Regions from separate parts of the Peribacillus sp. 05N428 genome, predicted to be linked through region 1. Evidence: riboswitches for the same ligand, from Rfam matches in the RefSeq annotation. Region 1 holds a riboswitch; each other region holds the start of a gene.
What was found. Region 1 has a riboswitch for S-adenosylmethionine ahead of AC1DIV_RS13500 (methionine biosynthesis PLP-dependent protein). Riboswitches for the same ligand answer to the same signal wherever they lie in the genome.
Positions count from the first base shown of each region.

Region 2: another riboswitch for S-adenosylmethionine. It lies ahead of AC1DIV_RS17685 (bifunctional homocysteine S-methyltransferase/methylenetetrahydrofolate reductase); the one in region 1 lies ahead of AC1DIV_RS13500 (methionine biosynthesis PLP-dependent protein).
Region 3: another riboswitch for S-adenosylmethionine. It lies ahead of AC1DIV_RS12145 (sugar ABC transporter substrate-binding protein); the one in region 1 lies ahead of AC1DIV_RS13500 (methionine biosynthesis PLP-dependent protein).

Region 1 covers NZ_JBFTMS010000012.1:47,618-52,458, reverse strand. Annotated here, with positions in the region: gene metC (cystathionine beta-lyase) at 1-814, opposite strand, end outside; gene AC1DIV_RS13500 (methionine biosynthesis PLP-dependent protein) at 811-1,923, opposite strand; SAM riboswitch class I at 2,010-2,123, opposite strand; gene fumC (class II fumarate hydratase) at 2,450-3,832, shown strand; gene AC1DIV_RS13490 (hypothetical protein) at 3,942-4,184, shown strand; gene AC1DIV_RS13485 (ABC transporter ATP-binding protein) at 4,242-4,841, opposite strand, start outside.
Region 2 covers NZ_JBFTMS010000019.1:62,096-66,936, forward strand. Annotated here, with positions in the region: gene ligD (DNA ligase D) at 1-317, opposite strand, end outside; gene ku (non-homologous end joining protein Ku) at 468-1,310, shown strand; gene AC1DIV_RS17680 (MOSC domain-containing protein) at 1,804-2,454, shown strand; SAM riboswitch class I at 2,566-2,664, shown strand; gene AC1DIV_RS17685 (bifunctional homocysteine S-methyltransferase/methylenetetrahydrofolate reductase) at 2,768-4,615, shown strand; gene metH (methionine synthase) at 4,608-4,841, shown strand, end outside.
Region 3 covers NZ_JBFTMS010000010.1:98,544-103,384, forward strand. Annotated here, with positions in the region: gene AC1DIV_RS12140 (GTP-binding protein) at 1-2,098, shown strand, start outside; SAM riboswitch class I at 2,193-2,298, shown strand; gene AC1DIV_RS12145 (sugar ABC transporter substrate-binding protein) at 2,414-3,526, shown strand; gene AC1DIV_RS12150 (sugar ABC transporter ATP-binding protein) at 3,583-4,841, shown strand, end outside.

The sequences.
Region 1 (4,841 bases):
GCTGCTCCTTTAAGTAGGCTGCAATCTTTTCTGCCCCTTTTTGTGAATGTTCCATTCTAACTGACAAGGTTTTCAAGCCTCTCATTACGAGCCACGCATCCTGGACACCAAGGACCGCTCCAAAGGAGTTTTGAAGCGAACCGAGTCTTGCCGCCAATTCCGGATCTTTCACGACCGCAAGCCCAGCTACCACATCACTATGGCCGGATAAAAACTTCGTCGCGCTATGAAGGACAACATCAGCGCCCAGATTCAGCGGTTTTTGCAATGCGGGCGTCAAGAATGTATTATCAACAAAACTTAAGGCACCAGCTTTTTTTGCGATATCACATACAGCTTGAATATCGGTCACTTTAAGTAACGGATTTGAAGGCGTTTCAATGTATATGGCCCTGGTATTTGGCTGAACCGCCGCTTTGACACTTTCAAGGTCCGTCATGTCAACGAAGGTATGCTCAATATTGAAACGGTTCAATACGCTTGTGACCATCCTGAACGTTCCGCCATACACATCTTCGGAAATGACGATATGGTCTCCGGCAGACAATAGGAGGAAGGCTGTTGAAATGGCAGCCATACCTGATGAAAAGGCAAAGCCGTGAGTGCCTTCCTCTAGATCGGCAATGATATCTTCAAGTGCCTCGCGAGTTGGGTTCCCGCTTCTGCTGTAGTCATATTTGCCGAATTGATCGATATCGGATTGATGGAAAGTCGATGCATGCTGAATGGGGACGCTCACACCGCCCGTTACCGGATCGAATTTATGTTGATTATGAAGTAATTTCGTTTCAAAGCTAAAATCATGATCTGTCATCGTAGTGCCTCCCTTTTTACATGTGCGAATGCTTGCTGCAAGTCACCAATCAAATCGTCGCTATCTTCGATGCCAACGGAGAAGCGGAGCAATCGATTACAAACCCCGTTTGCCATTCTGACTTCAAGCGGTATATCGGCATGTGTTTGTGTGGCAGGATAGGTGATGAAGCTTTCGACCCCTCCAAGGCTTTCTGCAAAGGAAATTAATGAGAGCGATTGTAAAAATGGGTTGACCGCCGCTTCATCAATGATGCGGAAAGAAATCATGCCGCCTCGGCCTGGATACAATACGTCCGTAACACAATCATGCTCCGATAAGTAATCTACAAGTATCTTGGCATTCTTTTCATGACGCTCCATCCGCAATGCCAGGGTTTTCATTCCGCGCATCAACAGCCAAGAATCAAATGGGCTCAAGACAGCTCCAGTGCCATTATGATGGAAGGCCAGTGCATCACATAACTCAGCGCCGCTAGCAACGATCAGTCCGGCGAGCACATCATTATGACCACCGAGATACTTGGTTGCACTGTGGATCACAATATCCGCTCCAAGCAAGATGGGTTGTTGAATAAGAGGCGTGTAAAAAGTGTTATCAACGATTAGCAATAAATTATATCGTTTAGCCAATGCGGCAACGGCGCTAATATCCGTTTGCTGCATAAGAGGGTTAGTGGGAGTTTCGATGAAGATGGCTTTCGTGTGAGGAGTGATGGCTTTTTCGATATCCTCCAAACAACAAGTGTTTACATAGTCACACTGCAATCCCCATTTTTTAAAACCTTGTTCTAACAGCCGATATGTACCGCCATAAAGATCTTCACTGACAATCCACGCATCACCAGATTTAAAAAGGGCGAGTATAGTGGAGATGGCGGCCATTCCTGAACTGCAGGCATAGCCTTGGTCTCCTTTTTCCAGATCGGCGATGGATCGCTCCAATAGCTGGCGGGTAGGGTTACCTGTCCTTGTGTAGTCGAATCCCGTCGATTGACCGATTCCTTCGTGGCGAAAAGCTGTTGAAAAGTATACCGGCGGATTGACTGTTCCTGTCGCCGTTTCACTGCGATTTCCTAATTGAGCAAGATATGTTTCAGGTTTATACATGGTTTTCACTGCTCCTTTGAGTTAAATAAAATAAAAAAAAGTCTTCTTTAAGAAGAAGACTTTGATTAAGTAGTGACGAGTCATTCTTCTTATCTTCCAAGTTCATAAACTTGTGGAATTAGCACCTTTTCATTGGTTTGAAACAAATGAAGGTTGCTGAGGTGTCATCGGGCCATTCCCTCTACCTCTCTCGATAAGAGTTTAGATTATTCAATTTCTTTTGAATTTACTATATATACAAAATACTGTCAAGGACATTTTGGGAGTGATGATGTGTTGGTGTTCATGGCCAGGTCAATTGAAGCCTAGCGGTGCCTACACTTTATGTGTCAAAAAAGAATATCCAAATTTTCATCTAAATATGAATGGCCTAGGATTTTTCAGAAATATGGAAAGGGTCAGCGGGATATTTTTGCTTTAAAATAATAAAGTTTGTACAATGTATGGAGAGAAAGAATAATCCGACATTATTCATTTCATATGCAAAAATTCTTCAATGAATAGTGCAAACTTAGGAGGAGAACACATGGAATACAGAATCGAACGAGATACGATGGGTGAAGTGAAAGTTCCTGCTGATAAATATTGGGGAGCACAAACTGAGAGAAGCCGTAACAATTTCAAAATCGGTAACGAAAAAATGCCGATTGAATTGGTTCGTGCATTTGCATACGTTAAACAAGCTGCTGCAAAGGTGAACTTTGATCTTGGTGATCTTTCCGAAGTTAAAAAGAACGCCATCGTCAAGATTTGCGGCGAAATCCTTGAAGGTACGCTTGATGAACATTTCCCGCTTGTAGTTTGGCAAACGGGAAGCGGTACGCAAAGTAATATGAATGTGAATGAAGTGGTCGCGAACAAAGGGAATGAATGGTTAAAAGAAAATGGTGAATCGGAAATCCTTCACCCGAATGATGATGTTAACAAGGCACAAAGCTCAAATGATACTTTCCCGACTGCCATGCATATTGCAGCCTTTATGGAAGTCGCTGAAAAATTGGTTCCTGCCATCAAAGCACTTCGTGATACATTCGATACAAAAGAAAAAGAATTTTGGGATGTCGTGAAAATCGGCCGGACACATCTTCAAGATGCTACACCCTTAACATTAGGACAAGAAATTTCCGGTTGGAAAGCGATGCTCGATAAAGATTTGGCGATGATTGAGGAAAGCAGCCAAAAACTATTGAACCTTGCTTTAGGCGGAACGGCTGTAGGAACCGGAATCAATACAAAGAAAGAATTCCCGGGACTTTCTGCCAAACAAATTGCAGCGGATACAGGATATCCTTTTGTCACATCTGATAATAAGTTCCATGCATTGACTAGCCATAACGAAATCGTCTACGCACACGGTGCTTTGAAAGCATTGGCGGCGGATTTAATGAAAATTGCGAACGATGTCAGATGGCTTGCAAGCGGACCGAGAAGCGGAATCGGAGAAATTGCCATTCCGGAAAACGAGCCGGGCAGCTCCATCATGCCAGGTAAAGTCAATCCGACCCAAAGTGAAGCGCTTACCATGATTGCGACACAAATCGTGGGTAACGATGCTACAATTGGCTTTGCAGCAAGCCAAGGTAACTTTGAATTGAATGTGTTCAAACCAGTCATCATCTATAACTTCCTGCAAACGGTCAAATTATTGACGGAAGGCATTCATTCCTTCAACGATAATTGTGCGGTTGGCATCACTGCAAATGAAGATAAGATTAAAGAAAATGTAGAGCGTTCCCTTATGCTGGTAACAGCATTGAACCCGCATATCGGTTATGAAAAAGCAGCCAAGATTGCCAAAACTGCCTTCAAGGACAACTCCACGTTAAAAGAAGCGGCATTGAAACTGGAGTTCCTTACGGAAGATGAATTCAAAGCATGGGTCGATCCTGCTAACATGGTTAATAAATAATTGGATGGAAGTACCCTCCCTCTAGCATTAGGGAGGGTGTTTCCATGTGTTAAAATACTGGAATCGACAAATACTGAAATCATAAGTATCTGGAACAGGAGGAAAAACAATGTCTATATGCCCGCTTTGCAACGGTCTAAGAAAAATTCATGTAGATTGCCCGGAATGCGGCAGTGAACTTGAGGATAAAGGGAAATTCATGGATTATGCTGATGATTACAGTGCTTATATGGATATCGACATACTTAAAGAAAACGACGGATACCCTCAATCCCTTCAAAAAGGGCAATGCCCCCATCTCATGAAATGCCCTGAATGCGGACATGATGAAGTGGTATTGGTCCAGGAATGAATCGCCCTTTATTTTAATAAACGTAAAAAGACCCATAATGAATGGGTCTTTTCATGTTTAATTGGCAGATAACTTCATGCTTTCCTGCATCTGTTCATCTTCTTCAACTAAAATGCGATGTTCTGTCCCTTTATCAAAAAAGTGCGCTTTATTCATGTCGAGCGCAAGTTCGATCTTTTCGCCTGCCTGGATAATGTTATTGGCATCGACCCTTGCAACGAAGTCCTGCCCCTCTAAAGTGGAGTAGAGCATGATCTCCGCGCCCATGAGTTCGGCTACATCAATTTGGGTCGTGAATGTAGTGTTAGGGGACTCCGTGAAATAAGCTCCTTCATTATGGAAATCTTCCGGACGGATGCCAAGGATTACTTCTTTTCCGACATATCCTTGATCACGTAGCATTTTCATCTTAAATTCAGGTATTTCAAGCGTTTGTTCGCCTATTTTGATTGTGCCTTCTTTTAATGTTCCGGTAAAGAAGTTCATGGCAGGCGATCCGATAAAGCCGCCGACAAACACGTTTATTGGTTTCTCATAAACATCCTTTGGAGCACCGACCTGTTGGATGATACCATCTTTCATTACAACAAGACGTGTCGCCATGGTCATTGCCTCTGTTTGGTCATGTGTGACATATATCGTTGTGGTGTCGAGCCG
Region 2 (4,841 bases), on a different contig from region 1:
GCATTTTCTGAAATTAAGGATTGTTTCCCAAGGCGTCCTCGCCACTGTATTTGAAAAAAGTCCGCTTTCGCTTGATTGGTAAGCCAGACCAATTCTCCATCTAACTGAAGCGGGAGATAATCTTCCAGGTCCAGGTCTTTGATGTAAGCAATGATTTCTGGGAATTGAGGTGATAATTCCTTTTCATTTCGACTCGAAATGCTTATGGTATCGGATTCTATCGTTAATATAGCCCTAAAGCCGTCATATTTGACTTCATAACGCCAATCCTTGGAGTTGGGGGCTTCAGGGTAATAGGTAGGCAGCATCGGTTTCATATTTGTATTTACCTCCGCAAATAATTGATAACATTATTTTGCCAAAAAAACGAAGTGTTACAGTTGGCAATTGTTTTTTCGGTTTTTTTTGAACAAAGGGGAATAATAAAATTGTTCTTCTCATCAAAAATAAGTTATGAGGTGACGAATATGCATACGATGTGGAAGGGAAGCATATCATTCGGCTTGGTGAACATTCCGATCAAACTTCATGCTGCAACGGAGGATAAGGATATATCTTTAAGGACGTTGCATAAGGAATGTCATACACCGATTAAATACGAGAAGGTTTGTCCAGTATGCGAGAAAGAAGTGGGGAAGGATGATATAGTCCGCGCTTTTGAGTATACAAAGGGAAAGTTTGTTGTATTGGAAGACAATGAACTAGAACAACTGAAAAAACAAAACGAAGAAAAAGCCGTGGAAATCGTGGATTTTGTTAAAATTGAAGAAATAGATCCCATTTATTTTAACCGGAGTTATTACATGTCCCCAAATGACGGGGGGATAAAAGCTTATTCCCTTTTGAGGCAGGCCCTCAAGGAATCGAATAAGGTGGGGTTGGCAAAAATCATCATTCGATCCAAAGAACAAATGGCGGTAATCCGAGTCGTTGATAATACCTTGGTTATGGAAACGATTCATTATCCGGATGAAGTCCGCTCCACAGCGGATGTTCCGAATATCCCTGCCAATGATACCATAGTAAAAAAAGAAATCGATACTGCCGTATTATTGATAGATCAATTAACGACTACTTTCGATCCGACAAAATACACCGATGACTATCGAACCGCGTTACTAGAATTGATTGAATCAAAGAAAACGGGACAGACGACGATTACAGCGAAAACAAAAGAACCAGTTTCCAACAATGTAACTGATTTAATGGAGGCATTACAGGCATCCATAGACCGTACAAAACATGATGAACCGGAAAAGAAAAAGACGACCCGAAAGAAAGCGGCACCGAAAAAAAAGAAACAAGCGTAAACAGGAAGCTGAGCGGAAGACGGATGATGTCGCTCGGCTTTCTGCTTGTTTTTGCAAGGAATCAGGCTTCTAATAAGGAAATGAAAGGGACTTGATAAGGAGGGAAGGAAAGTACAAATAGGTGAGTCGATCAAGATGCAAGAAACTGAATGGAATTACAGGGAATTAGTGGATATTAATGAAAGCAAAAAAAATTCGCTCCCTAAAGAGCGACAATGAGGAATTCAATCGTGAAAATCAACATATAGGCGAACGGTTGTAGTTTTCGACTATATATTGTGTTCATATTCTACCATATTTAATTCTGAAATAGCAACTAAATTACTGAAACTAACCTATGAATTTTTCTGGAAATCAATGATATTTCGCCCATTAACTGCTCATATGGCTTTTTCATTTCATATACATATAAAAAGGTACTGAATAAAATGGATTTTTAGTATAATTTATACATATAGGATGATATAAATTTAATATGAATGGAAGATGCAAAATGGAAAATGGAAAAATCAAATCACTACATGCGGGGAAGCCGAAACATGAAATTTTTTCGAATATCGATATCTTTTCAGCCATGGATAAACAAGCACAGAATAATTTGACAGTGACTAAAGCTGGCATAATCGGCGATGGTGTCGGTAATGTAAAGTTCCATGGAGGTCCTGATCGGGCTTTGTGCTTTTACCCATTTGAGCATTATTCATTATGGAATGAAAAATTCTCTAAAAAGCTGGATATCCCTGCATTCGGTGAAAATTTAACTATAGCGGGGATGAGGGAAGAAACAACGTATATCGGCGATATTTATCAAATAGGCGATGTGATTGTTCAAATTAACCAAGGGAGGATACCTTGTTCGACCATTTCCTTCTTCAATCAAGAACCTAAGTTTTTGGAACGCGTGCTGAAAACGAGTTTCACTGGTTATTTTGCAAGAGTACTTCAAGAAGGAACGATAAATAAACAAAACGAGATTGTGCTAATAGATCGTCTACAAGAAAAAATTTCTGTCCATTACGCAGCAGAGGTCATCCTTCATAAACGGGATGGGCTGGAAGGTGCTAAGGCTTTACTTACACTAGACTCGTTAGCGGAAGACTGGAAACAAAGGATCTTGAAGAGGGTTCAAGCAGCAAAAAATTGAATGATTTTTGCAAAAGTGAAAAAAATGTCGATCAGGTATTGAAATTGACAGATTATTAATGTAAATTAAATATAATCAAATTTTGAAATCTTATGAAAATTATATAAATGGATCTTATCGAGAGAGGTGGAGGGACTGGCCCGAAGAAACCTCAGCAACCAGCTTAGGCAAAGGTGCTAAATCCAGCAAGCAGAGCTTGATAGATGAGGAGAATGTTTCAAAAACCTTCTTCTTTGAGAAGGTTTTTTTTCCTTTTCTCTCATACTCATAGACTACTACAAAAACAGGATTGTTTTTGAGAGAGGGTGTAATGATGAATTTTCGTAAAGAATTAAAAGAAAGAATGCTGATTGGAGAAGGGGCAATGGGGACCTTGCTTTACTCTAATGGCATTGATCAATGTTATGAGGAATTAAACTGTACGAACCCAGATCAAATAGAGTCCATCCATCGAGCCTATCTGGAAGCTGGTGCAGATATCCTTCAATCGAATACATACGGAGCCAATTTCAATAAATTGAAGCGGTATGGACTTGAAGATGAAGTGAGCAGAATCAATCGCCAGGGAGTTATTCTTGCTAAAAAAGCGGCAAAAGGAAAAGCATACGTCTTCGGTACCATAGGGGCCCAGCGGAGTATCAGGAAATCGGATTTAAGCATGGAAGAGATAAAACGGGGTTTTCGTGAACAGCTATACAGTCTGTTGATGGAAAATCCTGATGGGATTCTCCTGGAAACATTTTATGACCTGGAAGAACTGGAAACCGTCCTGCAAATCGTTAAAAATGAAACGGGACTGCCGATTATCGCAAATGTCTCGATGCATGAACTGGGTAATCTTCAAAGTGGAATCCATTTAAATGAAGCCTTTCAAAAACTCGAGCAATTGGGTGCCGATGTGGTTGGTGTAAATTGCCGCCTCGGACCACATCATATGATTCGGGCCTTGGAAGAAGTGAGTTTGCCAAAGCAAGCATCGATTGCCATTTACCCTAACGCCAGCCTGCCGGATTATGTCGATGGGAGGCTCGTTTATAAAGCTGTGCCGGAATATTTCGGTTCTAGTGCCCTGGAACTTCGTGAGCAAGGCGCCGCGATCATAGGAGGGTGCTGTGGAACGACTCCACTGCATATTCAAGCTGTAAAGCATGCAATTGGAAGTTTGGCTCCCGTGAAAGAGAAATTTACGAAATCCCGTGAAATAGAAGTAATTGAAGTGAACGATAGGGAATTGGAACTTCCCCTTTACGAAAAAGCCAAAACGGAACGGACGATTCTTGTTGAGCTTGATCCACCGAAAAAGCTAGGGATAGAGAGCTTCATGACTGGTGCTGAGGTTTTGAAAAAAGCAGGGGTCGATTCCATTACATTAGCGGACAATTCACTTGCCTCACCAAGGATATCGAATGATGCACTGGCTAATTTACTGAAGAACCAATTGAATATAAATCCGATGGTGCATATAACATGCCGAGATCGAAATTTGATTGGCCTGCAGTCACATTTAATGGGTCTGCAGACGGTAGGGCTGAACGAAATATTGATCATCACCGGAGACCCTTCAAAAATTGGGGACTTCCCGGGTGCCACTTCGGTTTATGATTTATCTTCCTTTGACCTGATAAGCATGGTCAAACAATTTAATGAAGGTCTTTCCTATTCCGGTCAAAGTTTGGGGCAACGGGCAAATTTTAAAATTGCGGCAGCTTTTAATCCCAATGTGAAATATCTGGATAAAGCCGTACTGAGAATGGAAAAGAAGATTGCCTGCGGTGCTCAATCCTTTTTGACACAGCCAATTTATTCCGTGGAGCAAATCGAAGAAGTATATGAAGCGACAAAACATCTAGAAACCCCGATTTTCATCGGTATCATGCCCTTAACAAGCACCCGGAACGCCGAATTCATCCATAATGAGATCCCAGGCATCAAATTGCCTGATAATGTTAGAAGGGCCATGGCTCTAGCGGGGGATGACCCTGTAAAGTCAAGGATTGAAGGGGTGAATATTGCGCGGGAACTGGTGGACGCGGCTAGGGAAAAATTCAAGGGCATATATTTAATCACTCCATTCCTTCGCTATGAAATGACGGCGGAACTTACGAAATATATTAGAAAAGTCGATAGTAAACAGACATCAGAGGTGGCAGTACATGAATAAAAAAGCGATTCAAGATCAGTTAAATTCTAAAATTCTCCTACTTGATGGGGCGATGGGAACGATGCTTCAAGCGGAGAATTTGACAGCAGACGATTTTGGCGGGGAACAATTCGAGGGCTGCAATGAATATTTATCACTGACGCAACCGGAAATCATCCAATCCATTCATGAAAAATATTTAGCGGCGGGCGCAGATATCATAGAAACAAATACCTTTGGAGCGACC
Region 3 (4,841 bases), on a different contig from region 1:
GAAAATGACGGTTGCCCTTTGGAAAAATTATAAATATACGGATTCTTATTTCGAATGGTTAAGAGTGATTAATAATTTGATAGATACCATCGAATTGAACCATGCGGATGTATGGGATGAGCTTTCCGTCTATTACAGGGATGCATATGCAGGTCTGTTAGAAGGAACGCATCTAATCAAAGAATTAAGTCCTGTCGTGCCAAGGTTGCTGGAAAACTGGCTCAAAATCGCAGACGGGGAGCTTTCGCTGTTTGCGGCGGCATCCACGTTGTCCTGGAATGAAATCTTCCCGGATACGGTCAATGCGCTGGTCATTCAGGATGCAGAGAGCCTGCTTTCGAAATCGCCTAAATTGGGAGGCGGACTGGAAGCGGGAGAGAAACTGTTCAATTCCATTATCCAGTGGGCTGAAGATAATGATTTAAGGGTTGGCAATAAGCTTAAATGGATGGTGGAGGGGCTTAAGGATACCAGGAATTTCAATCTCCTTCTTGCAGGAAGTACAGGAAATGGCAAGACATCCTTTATTCAGTCAATCGTTGGCGAGAGCATTGCTGCTGAGGACCATTCTTCCCTAGTCAGTGTCAAAGACGGGGATGATTTGGAAATCCTTGAAATTACCGATACAGATAGCAAAGTTGTCGAGGAGCTAACTGATTTGGATGAAACACGCCGTCAGCGCGGGACTATTGTCGATGTGACAATCATCAGTGACTACCTAAGAAATAATCATCTGCGGTTATTGGATACACCGGGGTTCAATGGGGAACAAAGCGTGGAATCCGATTTCCAAGGCTATTTACATGGCAGTGATGGCCTGATGTTCGTTCTTGACGCCCGGGCTCCTTTCACCGGCAGCGAAAGGGATCTGTTATTGGAAATTCAAATGATGGCTCCGAAACTGCCGATCCATTTCCTATTAAATAAAATGGATACGATATACAGTGATCAGGTCGCAGTCCGGATGGAAGACGAAACATGGGATAAAGTGAATGCATATTTCCCGAATGCGAAAGTGTTCGCTTTCTCCAAACATTATGACAGCAGGCAGCAATTGAAGGACCTTTCAGCCTTCCTTCAATCGAATTATCAAGATGATAATTGGAAGGAAAGAAGATCTGAAAAAATCCTGGCATTCATTCGTAAAACTTTATCTTATCTATTAGAAAAACGGGCAGCCAATGAGCGGAAATGCGAGCATTCCATCTCTTGGAATGAGCAGATGGAAGTCAAACTGAATGGAGCGGTCAATCAACTGGCTGATCTGGAAAAAGAAAAAAGTGAAAATATCATAAGGTCGTATCGTTCGCTTAAGGACGAAGTGAAAAGTCAGCTTTATTCAAAAATTCCTGAATTACTGAGGGATTGCTCTAAATCGTTAACGGAAAGCAGTGATTTCAGTCAGGTCCATGTACAGTTAAACCAGGAAATGAATGAGCGGATTCAAAACTTCATTTCTGACAAGATCATGCCTCAATATTACCGTTCTCTTCAAGACTGGATTGCCAGTTCCCAAATGGAGTTCTCACAAAGCCAGCAGTTCATGGATGAGATGAGTGCCGGATTCAATGAATTATACAAAGAAGAACGGATTACACTGGCAGGTGACTTCAGGGTATTGGATGACTGGCGCCGTGATGCCGACCGGATGACAAGCAGTATCCGCATCGAAAACGTTAATATCCTTTTGCGCAGGACTCCATCACAATTGCTGCTTAAAGGAGCAGGGAAGCTATTTGGGGCGATACCGCAAAATAAGGCCAATATGTACAATCGTTACAAGAAATACCTGGAAAGTGAAGATTACCTGGATGTTGCCGAAATGATCACGGAACGTTTCCTAACCCAATTTGGATTGTTTGAAAAATCACTGGATCGGGACATCTCACTTTTCTATCGCAGTTCATTTGCCTTACTTCAAAAAACGATAGAGCAGACGCAGACTGAAATAAAAGACTACCAGGCTGCATTGGAGCATATGAAAGAAAATCCTGAGGTTTACCGTGATCCGATCACGTTGTTCGAAGTGAAATTAAGGCAGTTGGAGAGGCTTGAAAAAATCGAGAAAAAGCGTCTAGCCCAGCTTCAAAGAAAATAAAAATAACGGGAAACATTTCAAATATTCAAAAATCTATTGACTTTACGACTATATCCCTATAAAGTGATAATTACGAAAACGTAACACAATATATCTCTTATCAAGAGTGGCGGAGGGACTGGCCCTAAGATGCCCAGCAACCGTTCCATTAGGAATTGGTGCTAAATCCTGCAAAACAGAAATGTTTTGACAGATAAGAGAGGGACAAGTCTGCAAAACAGCCGATTAAACCTCTCTATATTAGAGAGGTTTTTATTTTGGGATTTACACCGACTTAACTGATAAGACTAATGAGAAAACATGGAGGGAAACAAGATGAGAAGGTCTATTAAAGGGATATTCATTTCTGCCATCGCTTCGGCTTTGCTTTTAACGGGTTGCACTGCAGGGCAGAGTTCCACAGAATCGAAGAAAGAAGAAAAAGTATCATTTGAAAATGTCCCGGAGAGATTTGCTGATGGCGATGGAGCCAAAATCAAGGTGATCCGTAAAATTGGCGGTGATGATCATACTGCCCAATACCTGGCGGGGGCGAAAGAAGAAGGAGAAGCACTGGGGTTTCAAGTCGATACGTACACAGCCAATGGTGATACGGCTAAATTCCATGATGCGATAGCACAGGCTTTGGAGGAAGATTACGACGGCTATATCATTTCACATGGTGATGATGCTGCAACTGTAAATGACGTTCAGAAGTTGGTTGATGCAGGTAAAAGCGTTGTCACATTCGATTCAATAAGCGATCTATCTAAAATAGAGGGCGTGACATTAACTTCACAAGATGATGAAGCGCTGGCAACACTGGCTTTCGATAAACTGATAAAAGAACAGAAAGGTGAAGCGGCAATTGCATATCTTTGGGTGGATGGTTTTCCTCCAATGGTAAGAAGAAATGCAGTATATCAGGAAAAATTAAAAGAAAATCCTGGGATTAAAGAAGTCGAAAGATTCGGAGTGGCATCCGCTGATACTTCGGTGCAGACACAAAATGCTGTAGCCGCAATGCTGAATAAATACCCTAAAGGTAAATTGGATGCCATTTTCGCAACATGGGATGCCTTTGCTATCGGTGCAGCCCGGGCGATTAAAGAAGCGGGCCGCGATGAAGTAAAGATATATGGAATTGATGTTTCGAACGCAGATCTCCAGGAGATCCAATCGGCTGATAGCTCATGGTCCTACACGGCAGCAGTCGATCCCAAGTTGATCGGTGCAGTGAATATGAGGATATTGGCTAAAAAATTAGCTGGCGAAGAAACGCCGCAAACATATGATTTGGAGGCATCACTTATTTCGCAAAAGCAAATCCAAGCTTCAAAAGAAGCGGTAAACATGGCAAACCTGTCTGATATTGTCGATGGCTGGGGGGTATCGACGGAATTTGAAGAAGATTGGATGAAGGTTTTGAAAGATCATTATAAAAAATAAAAAGAGACACTCTCTTTCCAGCGAAGGGAGTGTCTGTTCTATAAGGGGGAATGGACATGGGCAAGCAACTAGAAATGAAGAAGATTTCGATTGAATTTCCGGGGGTGAAGGCGCTGAGTGATGTTGATTTTTCCGTACAATCAGGAACAGCCCACGCATTGGTCGGTGCAAACGGAGCAGGGAAATCGACGTTAATGAAAGTTTTATCGGGAGCCCATGTTCATTATTCAGGTGACATTTTTATTGATGGGATGAAGTGGGATATCCGCTCGCCAAAAGCTGCTCAGGGACAGGGCATTCAAATAGTTTATCAGGAAGTGGATACCGCCCTCATCCCTTATTTAACAGTTGGGGAAAATGTAATGTTGAATGATATGGTCCAAAACATGGGAAAAAAACAAAGGGTACAATGGAAAGAACTGCACAACAAAGCCACTTCTATTCTTGAAGATATGAAAATTCATGTCCCTTCGAAAAAGCTGGTTAGAGACCTTACCTTGGCTGAAAAACAGATGGTCCTGATAGCAAGAGCCGTTTCGACAGAATGCAAATTCCTGATTCTCGACGAGCCAACTGCTCCGTTAAGTCATACGGAGACGACGGAACTTTTTCGAATTGTAAATGAGTTAAAGCAAAAAGGCGTGGCAATCATTTTCATTTCACATCGTCTGCCTGAGATTTTTGAAATCTGTGAGGAAATTACGATCATGAGGAATGGGGAGCGTGTCACTTGTCGAAAAATCGAGGACATAACCCGTACCGAAGTGGTAGAGAACATGCTCGGGAAAACCATGGATGAACAGTTTCCTGAAGTGAATGCTTCGATTGGAGACGTAATTCTGGAAGTGAACGGATTGTCAGATGCCGAGAAAGTTAAGAATGTCAGTTTGAATATTAAAGCAGGAGAGATAATCGGCTTGGCTGGGTTGGTCGGGGCTGGGAAAACGGAGCTGTGTAAAACCCTTTTCGGTCATACGTCCATCACAGCGGGTGAAGTCATCCTGAATGGTCGAAAGCTTTCTCTGAAATCACCGCATGAAGCAGTAAAAAGCGGGCTGGCACTTGTACCTGAGGAACGCAGGAAAGAAGGGGTCCTTGTACAGGAATCAGTCTCGGCAAACTTGACTGCAGCCAGTCTCGGCAAATTCTGCAAAACATTCAGTGTCGTCGATCGTAAGGCGGAAAAGGAAAAGGCGAAGGAAATAATCGCAATTCTCGGCATTAAAACTCCTTCAGGGGAAGTGAAGGTCGAAAACCTATCCGGTGGTAACCAGCAAAAAGTTGCCATTGGAAAATGGCTTATGGCAGATGCGGA